DNA from 3 places in the Burkholderia sp. AW49-1 genome. Region 1 is predicted to be linked to each of the others. Evidence: predicted binding sites of a transcription regulator. Region 1 holds the regulator's gene; each other region holds the start of a gene.
What was found. Region 1 encodes FliA, which starts transcription of late flagellar genes. Its sites were predicted from a motif close to CTAAAGTTTNNNNNNNNNNNGCCGNTA; they were not measured.
Positions count from the first base shown of each region.

Region 2: ACV22W_RS25315 (DUF4088 family protein) is a predicted target of FliA. The motif match lies at 2,010-2,036, and genes of this name have one in related genera.
Region 3: fliS (flagellar export chaperone FliS) is a predicted target of FliA. The motif match lies at 1,954-1,980, and genes of this name have one in related genera.

Region 1 covers NZ_JBSAXF010000008.1:190,087-194,145, forward strand. Annotated here, with positions in the region: gene flhF (flagellar biosynthesis protein FlhF) at 1-1,059, shown strand, start outside; gene ACV22W_RS15375 (nucleotide-binding protein) at 1,052-1,861, shown strand; gene ACV22W_RS15380 (RNA polymerase sigma factor FliA) at 1,884-2,618, shown strand; S-adenosyl-L-homocysteine riboswitch at 2,703-2,819, shown strand; gene ahcY (adenosylhomocysteinase) at 2,854-4,059, shown strand, end outside.
Region 2 covers NZ_JBSAXF010000021.1:26,987-31,045, forward strand. Annotated here, with positions in the region: gene ACV22W_RS25305 (RNA-binding S4 domain-containing protein) at 94-312, opposite strand; gene ACV22W_RS25310 (hypothetical protein) at 592-1,002, shown strand; gene ACV22W_RS25315 (DUF4088 family protein) at 1,120-1,896, opposite strand; gene ACV22W_RS25320 (AzlD domain-containing protein) at 2,057-2,395, opposite strand; gene ACV22W_RS25325 (AzlC family ABC transporter permease) at 2,392-3,165, opposite strand; gene ACV22W_RS25330 (AraC family transcriptional regulator) at 3,275-4,059, opposite strand, start outside.
Region 3 covers NZ_JBSAXF010000013.1:109,384-113,442, forward strand. Annotated here, with positions in the region: gene fliF (flagellar basal-body MS-ring/collar protein FliF) at 1-1,278, opposite strand, end outside; gene fliE (flagellar hook-basal body complex protein FliE) at 1,530-1,874, shown strand; gene fliS (flagellar export chaperone FliS) at 2,056-2,490, shown strand; gene ACV22W_RS20590 (flagellar protein FliT) at 2,487-2,819, shown strand; gene fliK (flagellar hook-length control protein FliK) at 2,895-4,059, shown strand, end outside.

The sequences.
Region 1 (4,059 bases):
GAACGCACGCGCCTGTCCGCGGAAGCAGCGGCCGCGGTGGCCGACGCGGTGAAGACGCGCATCGAGAGCATCGTCAACGACACGGTGATGCACGAGCTCGGCGCGATGCGCGGGATGATGGAAGAGCAGTTCGACAGCCTGATGTGGCACGACCGCCAGCGCCGCAGCCCGGTGCACGGCGCGCTGACCAGGCACCTGTTCTCGGCCGGCTTCTCCGCGCAACTGGTGCGCATGCTGGTCGACAACCTGCCGTCCGGCGACGACGCGCAGACCTTCGAGCAGGCCGCCGAATGGGCGCAGTCGGTGCTCGCGGCGAACCTGCCGGTGCTCGAGAGCGAAGACGCGCTGATGGAGCGCGGCGGCGTGTTCGCGCTGATGGGGCCGACCGGCGTCGGCAAGACGACCACCACGGCGAAGCTCGCCGCGCGCTGCGTGATGCGCTTCGGCGCGAGCAAGGTCGCGCTCCTGACCACCGACAGCTACCGGATCGGCGGCCACGAGCAGCTGCGCATCTTCGGCAAGATCCTCGGCGTGCCCGTGCACGCGGTGAAGGATGCGGGCGATCTCGAGCTCGCACTGTCCGAGCTGCGCAACAAGCACATCGTGCTGATCGACACGATCGGCATGAGCCAGCGCGACCGCGCGCTGTCCGACCAGATCGCGATGCTGCACGGCGCGAACGCGCCGGTGCAGCGCCTGCTGCTGCTGAACGCGACGAGCCACGGCGACACGCTCAACGAGGTCGTCCAGGCCTACCGCAGCGCGGCCGAGTATCCCGATCTCGCCGGCTGCATCCTGACCAAGCTCGACGAGGCGACCCACCTCGGCGGCGTGCTCGACACGGTGATCCGCTACAAGCTGCCGGTCCATTACGTGTCGACCGGCCAGAAAGTGCCGGAAAACCTGTACGTCGCATCGACCCGGTTCCTGCTGAAGAGCGCGTTCTGTGTGCCGCGCGACGGCTCGCCCTTCGTGCCGCAAGACGAGGACATGCCGACGCTGCTTTCCGCACTGACCGCACGTTCCACCGCCGAGCTGCACGAGGTGCGATTTGGATAAACGGATCATCGATCAGGCCGAAGGGCTGCGGCGCCTGCTGGCCGGGCGCGCGTCGCGCATCGTCGCGGTGACGGGCGGGCCGGCGGGCGTCGGCTGCACGACGACCGTCGTGAACGTCGCGGCGGCGCTGACCGCGCTCGGCAAGGACGTGCTCGTCGTCGACGAGCGCGCCGACGTGCATTCGGCCACGGCGACGCTCGCGGGCGCCTGGCTGCGCGACGGCGAACGCACGCGCGTCGCCGCCGGGTTCGGCCTGTGCGCGGCCGCGCGGGACGGCTACAGCGATTCGCAACTGAGCGACTTCATCGACGGCCAGGCCGACATCGTGCTGGTCGACGCGCAGCTCGGTGCAGACGGCACGTTCTCCCCGCTCGCGCGCGAGGCGCACGACGTGCTGATCGTCACGCGGGTCGCCGCGCAAGCGATCACCGAGGCGTACGCGTGCATGAAGCGCCTGCATTTCGCGCACGCGGTCGCGCAGTTCCGCGTGCTGACCAATCATGTCGGCAGCCACGCCGACGCCAGGACCGCATTCGACAACCTCGCGGGCGTCGCGAGCCGCTACCTGACGGTGTCGATCGCCGACGCCGGCTGCGTGAGCGCCGATCCGCTCGTCGAGCATGCGCGCGAGCTGATGCATACCGCGGTCGACGCGTTCCCGTCGTCGGTTGCCGCGCGCGATTACCGGCAGATCGCCGCCGACCTGCTGTACTGGCCGATGCGCCCGCGATCGGGCGCCGGCCGCGCCGTGCATGCGGGCGGCAAGCCGTCGTACGAGGCGGGTGCGGCACACGCCGCGTGAGCGCCACCGGAAGGAGAGAGCCATGATGTACAACGCTCAAGGAAAGATGACCCAGGCCGACGTGCTCGCGCAATACGCGCCGCTCGTGCGGCGCCTGGGGCTGCAGCTCGTCGCGAAGATGCCGGCGAGCGTCGATCTCGACGACCTGATCCAGGCCGGCATGATCGGGCTGATGGACGCGGCCGGCCGCTACAAGGAAGACCAGGGTGCGCAGTTCGAGACCTACGCGACCCAGCGCATCCGTGGCGCGATGCTCGACGAGCTGCGCAGCAACGACTGGCTGCCGCGCAGCTTGCGCAAGACGTCGCGCGAGGTCGAGTACGCGGTGCACCAGGTCGAGCAGCAGCTCGGCCGCTCGGCGAGCGAGGCCGAGATCGCGCAGCACCTGAAGATGCCGCTCGACGAATACCAGGGGATGCTGCAGGACTTGCACGGCAGCCAGCTCATCTACTACGAGGATTTCGATCGCGCGGCCGACGACGAGCCGTTCCTCGACCGCTATCGCGTCGATCACGCCGATCCGCTGTCGTCGCTGCTCGACGAACACCTGCGCGAGGCGCTCGTCGAAGCGATCGAGCGGCTGCCCGAGCGCGAGAAACTGCTGATGTCGCTGTACTACGAGCGTGGGCTGAACCTGCGCGAGATCGGCGCGGTGCTCGAGGTCAGCGAGTCGCGCGTGTGCCAGCTGCACAGCCAGGCCGTCGCGCGCCTGCGCGCGCGGTTGCGCGAACAGGCATGGGTCGGCGCCGAGAACTGACCCTTTCATAACGCCCGCGCGCGTCGACGCCGCGCGCGGCGCGCGGCGCGCATTTCCCGCGCCGATTTGCTACAATCCCTCCCGTTTTCCGAGGAGCGTTGCGACGGACCATCCTGCGTCCGCCAGGCTCGGAAAGCTTCACCAAGCAGCCGTGCGGCAACATTCGCGCCGGCCCCGCTTCCTGAACGGCGCTCACGTCACCAATTTCTAGAACTTTTTTAGAAAGGAGGGCGTGATGAACGCCATTATCGATTCGCAAGCTTCCAAGGATTACATCGTCGCCGACATGGCGCTTGCCGGCTGGGGCCGCAAGGAGCTGAACATCGCCGAGACCGAAATGCCGGGCCTCGTGCAGATCCGCGACGAATACAAGGCGCAGCAGCCGCTGAAGGGCGCGCGCATCGCAGGTTCGCTGCACATGACGATCCAGACCGGCGTGCTGATCGAGACGCTGAAGGCGCTCGGCGCCGATGTCCGCTGGGCGTCGTGCAACATCTTCTCGACGCAGGACCACGCCGCTGCCGCGATCGTCGAAGCCGGCACGCCGGTGTTCGCGTTCAAGGGCGAGTCGCTCGACGAATACTGGGAATTCTCGCACCGCATCTTCGAATGGCCGAACGGCGAATTCGCGAACATGATCCTGGACGACGGCGGCGACGCAACGCTGCTGCTGATCCTCGGCTCGAAGGCCGAGAAGGACCGTTCGGTGATCGCGAAGCCGACCAACGAGGAAGAAGTCGCGCTCTTCAAGTCGATCGCGAAGCACCTCGACGCCGATCCGACCTGGTACTCGACGCGCCTCGCGCACATCAAGGGCGTGACCGAAGAAACCACGACCGGCGTGCATCGCCTGTACCAGATGGAAAAGGACGGCCGCCTGCCGTTCCCGGCGTTCAACGTGAACGACTCGGTCACGAAGTCGAAGTTCGACAACCTGTACGGCTGCCGCGAGTCGCTCGTCGACGGCATCAAGCGCGCGACCGACGTGATGATCGCGGGCAAGGTCGCGGTCGTCGCGGGCTACGGCGACGTGGGCAAGGGTTGCGCGCAATCGCTGCGCGGCCTGGGCGCGACGGTGTGGGTCACCGAAATCGACCCGATCTGCGCGCTGCAGGCGGCGATGGAAGGCTACCGCGTCGTGACGATGGAATATGCCGCCGACAAGGCCGACATCTTCGTGACGGCGACCGGCAACTACCACGTGATCAACCACGATCACATGAAGGCGATGCGCCACAACGCGATCGTCTGCAACATCGGCCACTTCGACTCGGAAATCGACGTCGCGTCGACCCGCCAGTATCAGTGGGAAAACATCAAGCCGCAGGTCGACCACATCATCTTCCCGGACGGCAAGCGCGTGATCCTGCTGGCCGAAGGCCGCCTCGTGAACCTCGGCTGCGCGACCGGCCACCCGTCGTTCGTGATGTCGAACTCGTTC
Region 2 (4,059 bases), on a different contig from region 1:
CGCTGTCTTTATTTTGAGAGACGGCTAGCTTACGGCTTTATTCGAACGGTGTCGAACGCGCGCCGATGGCCATGTCGCGGCCAGGGGGAACCGCTACGCGTCGTGAACCGCGATCCGCGTATCGCCGAACAGCACGACCTGACCCGCGCGGATCTTGCACGTCTTGCGCAGCTCGACCACGCCGTCGACTTTCACCGCGCCGGACGCGACGAACATCTTCGCGGTGCCGCCGCTATCCGCGAGGCCGGTGATCTTGAGAAGGTTGTGCAGCTCGACGTATTCGCCGGTCAGCGTGAAATCCAGATTGGGCATGACGAAGGGAGCGCGCGTGCGCGGGAGGAATCGCCCCGCATCATACGGCACCGACGGCCGGCGCGCGAGTGCGGACGCTCGTGCAGGCCCGCGCGCCGCAGTTGTTAAGGACTGTGAGCGATTCGTCAGCAAATGAAACGGTGGGTAACAGTCTGAGAGATTCGAGAACCGGACGTGCGGCCCGCGGGTCTTTCGTCGTACCTGCTGCGCGTTGCGGCAGGGGACGCGACGGATCGCATCGACGCGGTCCGCGCCCACAACTTCTTGAGGAGGATTGTCATGTCCAAGATTCGTACGATGCTGATCGGTGCCGCGCTGACGGCGTTCGCCACTTCGGCCGCATTCGCGCAGACGGGTGTCGCGGCCCAGGGCACCGCAGGTGCCGGCGTGCAGGCGCAGGCGCCGGCGGCAGGGGCTGGCGCAGGTGCAGGCATGCAGGGTGGTGCCGGCGCGAACGCGTCGGGCAATGCGGTCGGCGGCGCGACCGACGCGGTCGGTGCGGCAGCCGACGGCGCGAAGGATACGGCATCGTCGTCGGTCCACTCGGCCAAGAAGCACGCGAAGCATGCGGCGAAGTCGGCCAAGCATCATGCCGGCACGGCAAAGTCGAAGGTGGGCGACGAGGCGGTCGAAGGCGGCGCGTCGGCCGGCGTGCAGGGCGGTGCATCGGCCTCGGGTGCCGCGCAGTAAGCGGCCCCCCGACGTCGCACGACGTTCGCCCCGGACGGCGCGTCGTGACGGCGATCGATCGGCGGCCCGGTTCGCTTCGCGCGGACCGGGCCGTTCTTCATGCGTGGACGCGGGCCGTCATGGCCGGTGCTGTTCCTGCCCCGGTCCGTGCGCCGATCGCGCGGCGGACGGCGTGAATACGCTGCGCAGCCACGCGGCAAGCCGCGCGAAAACGTCGTACGGCTCGTCGACGAAGATCTCGGGCTTCAGCAGCCGCAGGTATTCCATGATCTGCTGCGCTTCCTGTTTCTGGAACGAACCGTGCGCGAGCCCGAGCCGCAGCAGGCCGCGCAGTTCGCCGAGCTTGTCGCGCGCGGCGCTGCCGACGCTCATCTCGCACGCGAGCTTCGCCTCGTAGACGCGCTGGCGCAGCGATTCCGCAAGCCGCCATGCGGGCGTCTGCATCATTTCCTCGAGCGCCTGGATGTCGTGCACCGCGCTCTTGATCTGCGCGGCGAGCGGATCGACGAGCGACGCGTCGCCCTGTGCTTCGGCGACGATCGCCTTGGCCCAGTCACGGCACGCCTTCGCGAGCTCGTCGGGTGTCCATTCGGAGCGCGACGCGAAGCCGAAGCCGAATTCGCCGGCCTGTCGCATCAGGATCGCGACGACGTCCGGAAATTCCTTGTCGAGCGTGCGCTTCGCCCACGCGTACTGGCCGCCTTCGAGCATCCGCTGCACGGCATGCTCGGTCAGCGGCACCATGTTGTCGAGCAGCTTGGCGCGCAGGAAATCCTCGAACGACGGCGTCGCGAACTGCGGGTCGAGTTTCAGCGACACGCGCACGAATGCGTCGTAGTCCTTGCGCAGGGACGCAAGCGTGTCGTCCTTGAGGGAAAGGGTGATCTGGCCCATGAGTCGTCTCGATGGCGGCCCGCGCGGGCCGGCGGCCGACACCGCGCACCGGTGCGGGCGCAGCGTCGACGGACCGGTTCGCGCCGAGGCCGATGGCGGGTCTTCCTACCCGATATCGGCGCGCCGGGAGAAAACTTGAGCGTGGGCGGGCGACGTTCGCTCAGGCCGGCAGCCAATGCGGCATCACGATCCCTTGCCAGAAGAAGAACACCGCGAGCCCGACCGCGATCGTCACGAGCGGCCGGCGTGTCGTCGCCGATACCAGCACGGCGGCGAGCGCGCCGACAAGCTGCGGATTGCGCCAGGTCAGTTCGGCCGTGCCGCCGTGCGGCGAGACGGTCATCGGCACGATGATCGCGGTCAGCACGGTGACGGGCACGAAGCCGAGCGCGGTCCGCACGAGCGGCGGGAAGGTCAGCCGCTCGCCGAACAGGAACAGCGTCGTCCGGATCGCATAGGTGATCACGGCCATCCCGAGGATCAGCAGCGCGTAGCTCACGATGCGGTCTCCGTGCGTGAGGCGGTGCGCGAACGCTCGCGCCGCAGCGTCAGCGCGACGCCGACCGCGACGCCGGCGGCGACCGCGCCCAGCAGCCCGAGCTTGTACGGCCAGCCCTGCCAGAAGTACGCGAGCGTGCCGGCCGTCGCGGCGGCCGCGAAATAGCGCAGCGTGCCGAGTTGCGGAACGACGATCGCGATGAAGGTCGCCGCCATCGCGAAATCGAGGCCGAGCGACTGGAGGCCCGGGAAGGCCGCGCCGAAACCGATGCCCGCGAGCGTCCAGACCTGCCAGTTCAGGTACATCGCGAGGCCTGAGCCGAAGAAGTAGTGGGGGCCGATCGCACCGGGCGGGAAGTGCCGGTAGTGCGCATAGGCGACCGCGAACACCTCGTCGGTCATCAGCGCGCCGAGCGTCGCGCGCCAGCGCAGCGGCAGGTGCGCGACGTACGGCGCGAGCGTCGCGCTGTACAGCAGGTGACGCAGGTTCACGATCAGCGTCGTCGCGAGTACGACGACGAAGCTCGCGCTGCCGGCGATGAGGCCGAGCGCGATGAATTGCGCGGAGCCCGCGAACACCGCGAGCGACATCAGCGCGCCGTGCCATGCGGCGAGCGGGCCGCCGCCGACCAGCGTGCCGAAGATCACGCCGAACGGCGCCGCGCCGATCATCATCGGGATCGTGTCGCGTGCGCCGTCGAGCCATTCGTTGAGCGGGTGGCGGGGCGGGGATGAAGGTGTGGGGGAAGGTTTCACAGGGCGCGTCTCCATGAAATGCAGGATAGCGGTGCGCTGCCCGTGGCGGCTTGTACGTTCTTGCGCACGCGGTGCAACCTGCGTGCCACTTGCCGCGTATTGTCGAATGCAGGGCGAGGAGGCGTCAGCGCGCTTGCCAGCGTCCGGGCGGCACGCCGAACATCCGCTTGAAATGCCGGGAGAAGTGACTCTGGTCGACGAAGCCGCTGGCCGCGGCGACGTCGGCGATCGACACGCCCGCGCGCAACGGCGCAAGCGCGCGTTGCAGCCGCAGCTGGTTGCGCCACGCATGCGGCGGCATCCCGATCGTCCGGGTGAACAGGCGCGCTGCGTGGAACGGCGACAGGCCGGCGGCCTGTGCGACGTCGTCGAGCGTGACCGTGCACATGAGATCGGCGGCGAGCCTCTCGCGCATCGCATCGACGCGCGGCTCGTCGGCCGCGAGCGCCGCCGGCCGCAACCGCGCGTCGGCATGGCGTACGATCAGTGTCGACAATGCATCGAGCATCGCCGTTTCGGCGGCGAGCGGATCGTACACGCGCGGTGCCGCGGCGGCCGGAGCGTCGGCGGCCGGCTGCTCGTGCGGATAAGACCGCGACATGCACTCGCTGCCGGCCTCCATCATCCGGTGAGCCAGCGCGAGCCGTGCGGCGAGATCGGCGTCGCGGATCACGTCGGACGGGAACCATGGCGCATCCTGCGGGCGCCCCGCGATCGCGCTCGCGAGCGCGCGAATGTAGTCGACCGGCACGTAGCTCACGCGATAGCACCAGCCTTCGTCGGTCGCGCGCGAGCCCGTGTGCACTTCGCCGGGATTGATCACGGGCACGGTGCCCGTATCGGCGACATGGCCGCTGCCGCGGCAGGTGTAGCGCTCCGCGCCCTCGAGGATCACGGGAATCGTGTACG
Region 3 (4,059 bases), on a different contig from region 1:
CTGCATCGTCACGTGGCCCTTCGCGTCGGCGACCGGCTGGTAGTTGACGACGACGGCTACCGACAGCCGCTTCACGTTGCCCATCGGCTGTTCGACGTGGCGGATCGTCTTGTCGAGCTCGTAGTTGGTCGTCTGGTCCTTGCGGTCGCTGACGGGCATCGACTGCGGCCCGCTCTGGCCGTTGCCGGCGACGATCGGCGCGGAAGCCGGCTGCGGCGGCGTGTTCGACAGCGCACCCGGCACGCCCGATGCGCCGCCCTGCGCGAGTTCGGTCGCGCTGCTGGTCTGCTGGCTGCGGATCGCGGTCTGCTGCGGCGATCCGTTCGGGCCGTAGCTTTCCGAGGTCTGCTCGAGCTTCGAGAAATCGATGTCCGCGCTGACCTGCGAGCGCGCGTTACCGGTGCCGAAGATCGGCGCGAGGATCGCGTCGATGCGCTTCTGCGTGTTGTGCTCGACTTGCTGCACATACTTGAGCTGGCTCGCGTCGAGGCCGGTGGCCGACGCGGTCTGGGTCAGCAGGTTGCCGTCCTGGTCGACGATCGTCACGTTCTTGGCGGGCATGTCGGGCACGCCGGACGACACCATCCGCGTGATCGCCTGCACCTGGCCCTCGTCGAGCACGCGGCCCGGGTAGAGATCGACGAACACCGACGCGCTCGGCGCTTCCTTGTCGCGCACGAACACCGACGGCTTCGGGATCGCGAGATGCACGCGCGCCGTCTTCACGGCGTTGATCGACTCGATCGTGCGTTGCAGCTCGCCTTCGAGCGCACGCTGGTAGTTCACCTGCTCGGCGAACTGGCTGATGCCGAATTTCTGGTTGTCCATCAGCTCGAAGCCGACCGAGCCGCCCTTGGGCAGGCCCATCGCGGCGAGCTTCAGGCGCGTTTCGTGCACCTGGTTCGACGGCACGAGGATCGCGCCGCCGGCGTCGGCGAACTTGTAGGGAACGTTTGCCTGCTGGAGCGCGGTAATGATCGCGCCGCCGTCGCGGTCCGACAGGTTGCTGTACAGCACGCGATAGTCGGGCGTGCGGCTCCACAGCACGAGCGCGGTGATCGCGGCGATGGCGAGCGCGACGGCGATCACGAACGGCAGTTTCGGGTTGCCCTTCATCCGCGTGATGCCGGGGATGCGTTCCGCGAAGCCGCCGAACCCGAAGTCCGCGCCGGCGCCGCCTGCTCCCGGCAACGCAGCGGCCGCGGTGGCGCCTGGCACCGGGCTGGCGAGGCCCGTGCGGGCGTCGGGGTTGATCAGCGAGTTGGCCTGCGAATCCATGCGTGGAATTTCTCCGGAGCGGGACGACTGAGCCGCTCGGACGAGCGGACGGACAATGACACGATGCGATTATCGGGACCGGGGCCCGACTCCGATCGACCGAAAAGAGCGGGGTTTCCCCCGTACTTTCGCGGCTTTGGCGCGCGCCGCGCTGCTATCCTTTTTCGCGATCCGGCATGGTGCGCATCGTGCGGCGCCGCCGGGCCGCCCGGTGCGTCCGGGTCTCTTCTCTCTATATGTCTGGGGACAGCATGGCTGCCAACGTCAGCGGAATCGGTTCGGTGTTGCAACAGATGCAGGCGATGGCCGCGCAGGCGAGCGGCGGCGTCGCGAGCCCGACGGCGGCGCTCGCCGGTTCGGGCGCGGCGACGGCCGGCACGTTCGCGAGCGCGATGAAGGCGTCGCTCGACAAGATCAGCGGCGACCAGAAGCACGCGCTCGGCGAGGCGCAGGCGTTCGAGGTCGGCGCGGCGAACGTGTCGCTGAACGACGTGATGGTCGACATGCAGAAGGCCAACATCGGTTTCCAGTTCGGGCTCCAGGTTCGCAACAAGCTCGTGAGCGCGTACAACGACATCATGCAGATGTCCGTGTGACGCGACCGCCGACCGGGGGCGGCCAGCCGGCGACGGGCATCCGCGGGCGGCCGGCCGGTCCGGCAGGCGGGTCGTGCGCCTAAAGCTTTTCAATTCCCTTCCGATAACTCTGGAACAAGGCCGCGTCATGCATTGCAGGGCGGCGGCTACCGCATAGCCAACGCATCACAAGGAGAAGCGCATGTTTTCCCCAGGACACGCTGGAGCCAGTGCGTACGCGCGTGTCGGCGTCGAGACGGGGGTGATGGGCGCCTCCCCGCACCGGCTGATCGCGATGCTGTACCAGGGCGCGCGCCAGGCCATCGCGCTCGCGCGCATGCACCTGCAGCAGGGCAACGTACCCGCACGCGGCGAAGCGATCGGCAAGGCGATCGGGATCGTCGAGAGCGGCCTGCAGGCGTCGCTGAACCGCGACGCGGGCGGCCAGATCGCTGGGCGCCTCGACGCGCTGTACACGTATATCGGCCGGCGCCTGCTGGAAGCCAACATGCATGCCAGCGACGCGATGCTGGTCGAGGTCGACGGGTTGCTCGCGACGCTCGAGGAAGCGTGGACGGGCATCGCGCCGGAAGTCGCGCGCATGGCCGCGCAACAGGCGGCGGGCGCGGCGCGATGAATCTCAAGGCCGAATACTTCGCTCGCTACGAGGCGCTTGCGGCCGTGTCGGGCCGCATGCTGTCCGCGGCGCGCGGCGCACAGTGGAGCGCGCTGCCGGAGTTGCAGGCCGAATTCCTGCGTCTCGTCGACGGGCTGAAGGAAGCCCATCCGGGCGTCGCGCTCGACCAGGCGGACCTCGGCCGCAAGCTCGAGCTGATTCGCCGCATCCTCGCCGACGACGCCGCGATCCGCGATCTCGCGAGCCCGGAAGTCGCACGGCTGTCCGCGCTGTTCGAGGCGCGGCGCTCGACCCAGGTATTGACCGATCTCTACCGCGCTCGCGGGTAGTGCCCGTTTTCCGGGGCGGCGGCTGCCGCATGCCCGGCTTCGCAACGATGTCGCTGAGGTGAGCAGGCTCCGATCATGACCGGTATCGACTCCGTTGCGGCCGCCCTGCTGGCGAGTCGCCTCGACAGCCTGCTGACCGGCCCCGTGACGGCACCCGCCGGCGGCGCGACTGCGCAGGTCGGCACGCCGGGCGCCGGCGCGCCGTCGCCGTCTTCGGCCGGGGCCCCGCCGGCGCCGCCGCCGGCATCCGCGCAGACGGCGTTGTCCGATGTCGCGCTCGTGCTCGACGCGATCTCGCGCTCGGGCGGCGTCGCGACGCCCGTGGTCGCCGGGCGCACGCCGCTGCTGGCCGATCCTGCCGTGTTGCTGAGCACGGCGGCGGCCGTGCCGCCGGACGAGCAGGAGGCCGCCGGTCCGGCGGCGTCCGCCGCCGCGTTTTCCACCGCAACGCCGGCCTCCGACGTCGTGGCTGTGCGCGATGCGGCGGCCGCGCCGCCCGTCGCGGCGCTGCGTGCGGCGCTCGCGCAGGCCGTGAGCGAAAGCGGCCTCTTTTACGAATCCCATCTCGCGCAGTGGCTGGCCGGCCAGCGCCCGCTCGCCGCGCTGATGCGCGAACCGCAGGCGCGCCTCACGGCCGCGCCGGTGCAGCCCGCCCCGGATGCCGCGCAGCGCGATGCGCCCGACGTGCTCGACGAACTGCTCGCACAGCGCCTGCCGCTGCCGACGGCGGCGCGAACGGCCACGCAGCCGGGCGCGCCCGCGTCGGGCGGTGCAATGCCGCGCGAGCTTGCCCAGAACGCGGCTGCCGCCGCTCGGCAAGGTGCGGCGTCGGCGACGGCCGCGACGACCAACTCGCTCGGCGACCGCCCCGACACACGCTGGACGCCCGCGCGCGCCGACCTGGCCGCCGCGTCCGCCGATCCGCAGGCGCAGGCACCGGCCCCCGTGCATCCGGCCGCCGTGCCGATCGTGCGGCAGCAACTCGATGCGCTCGCGACCGATCAGTTCCGCTGGGCGGGCGAGGCATGGCCCGGCGCGCGGCTCGACTGGACGATCGAGCCCGACGATCCGGGCGGCCACGCGTCGCGCGGCGGCGACGACGCAGGCGACGGGATCGCATGGCGCACGCGGCTGACGCTCACGTTGCCGTCGCTCGGCACGGTCGACGCGGAGCTGGTGCTGAACGGCGCGCAGCTCGTCGCGCGACTGCGCGCGAATTCGGCCGGCGCCGACCGGCTCA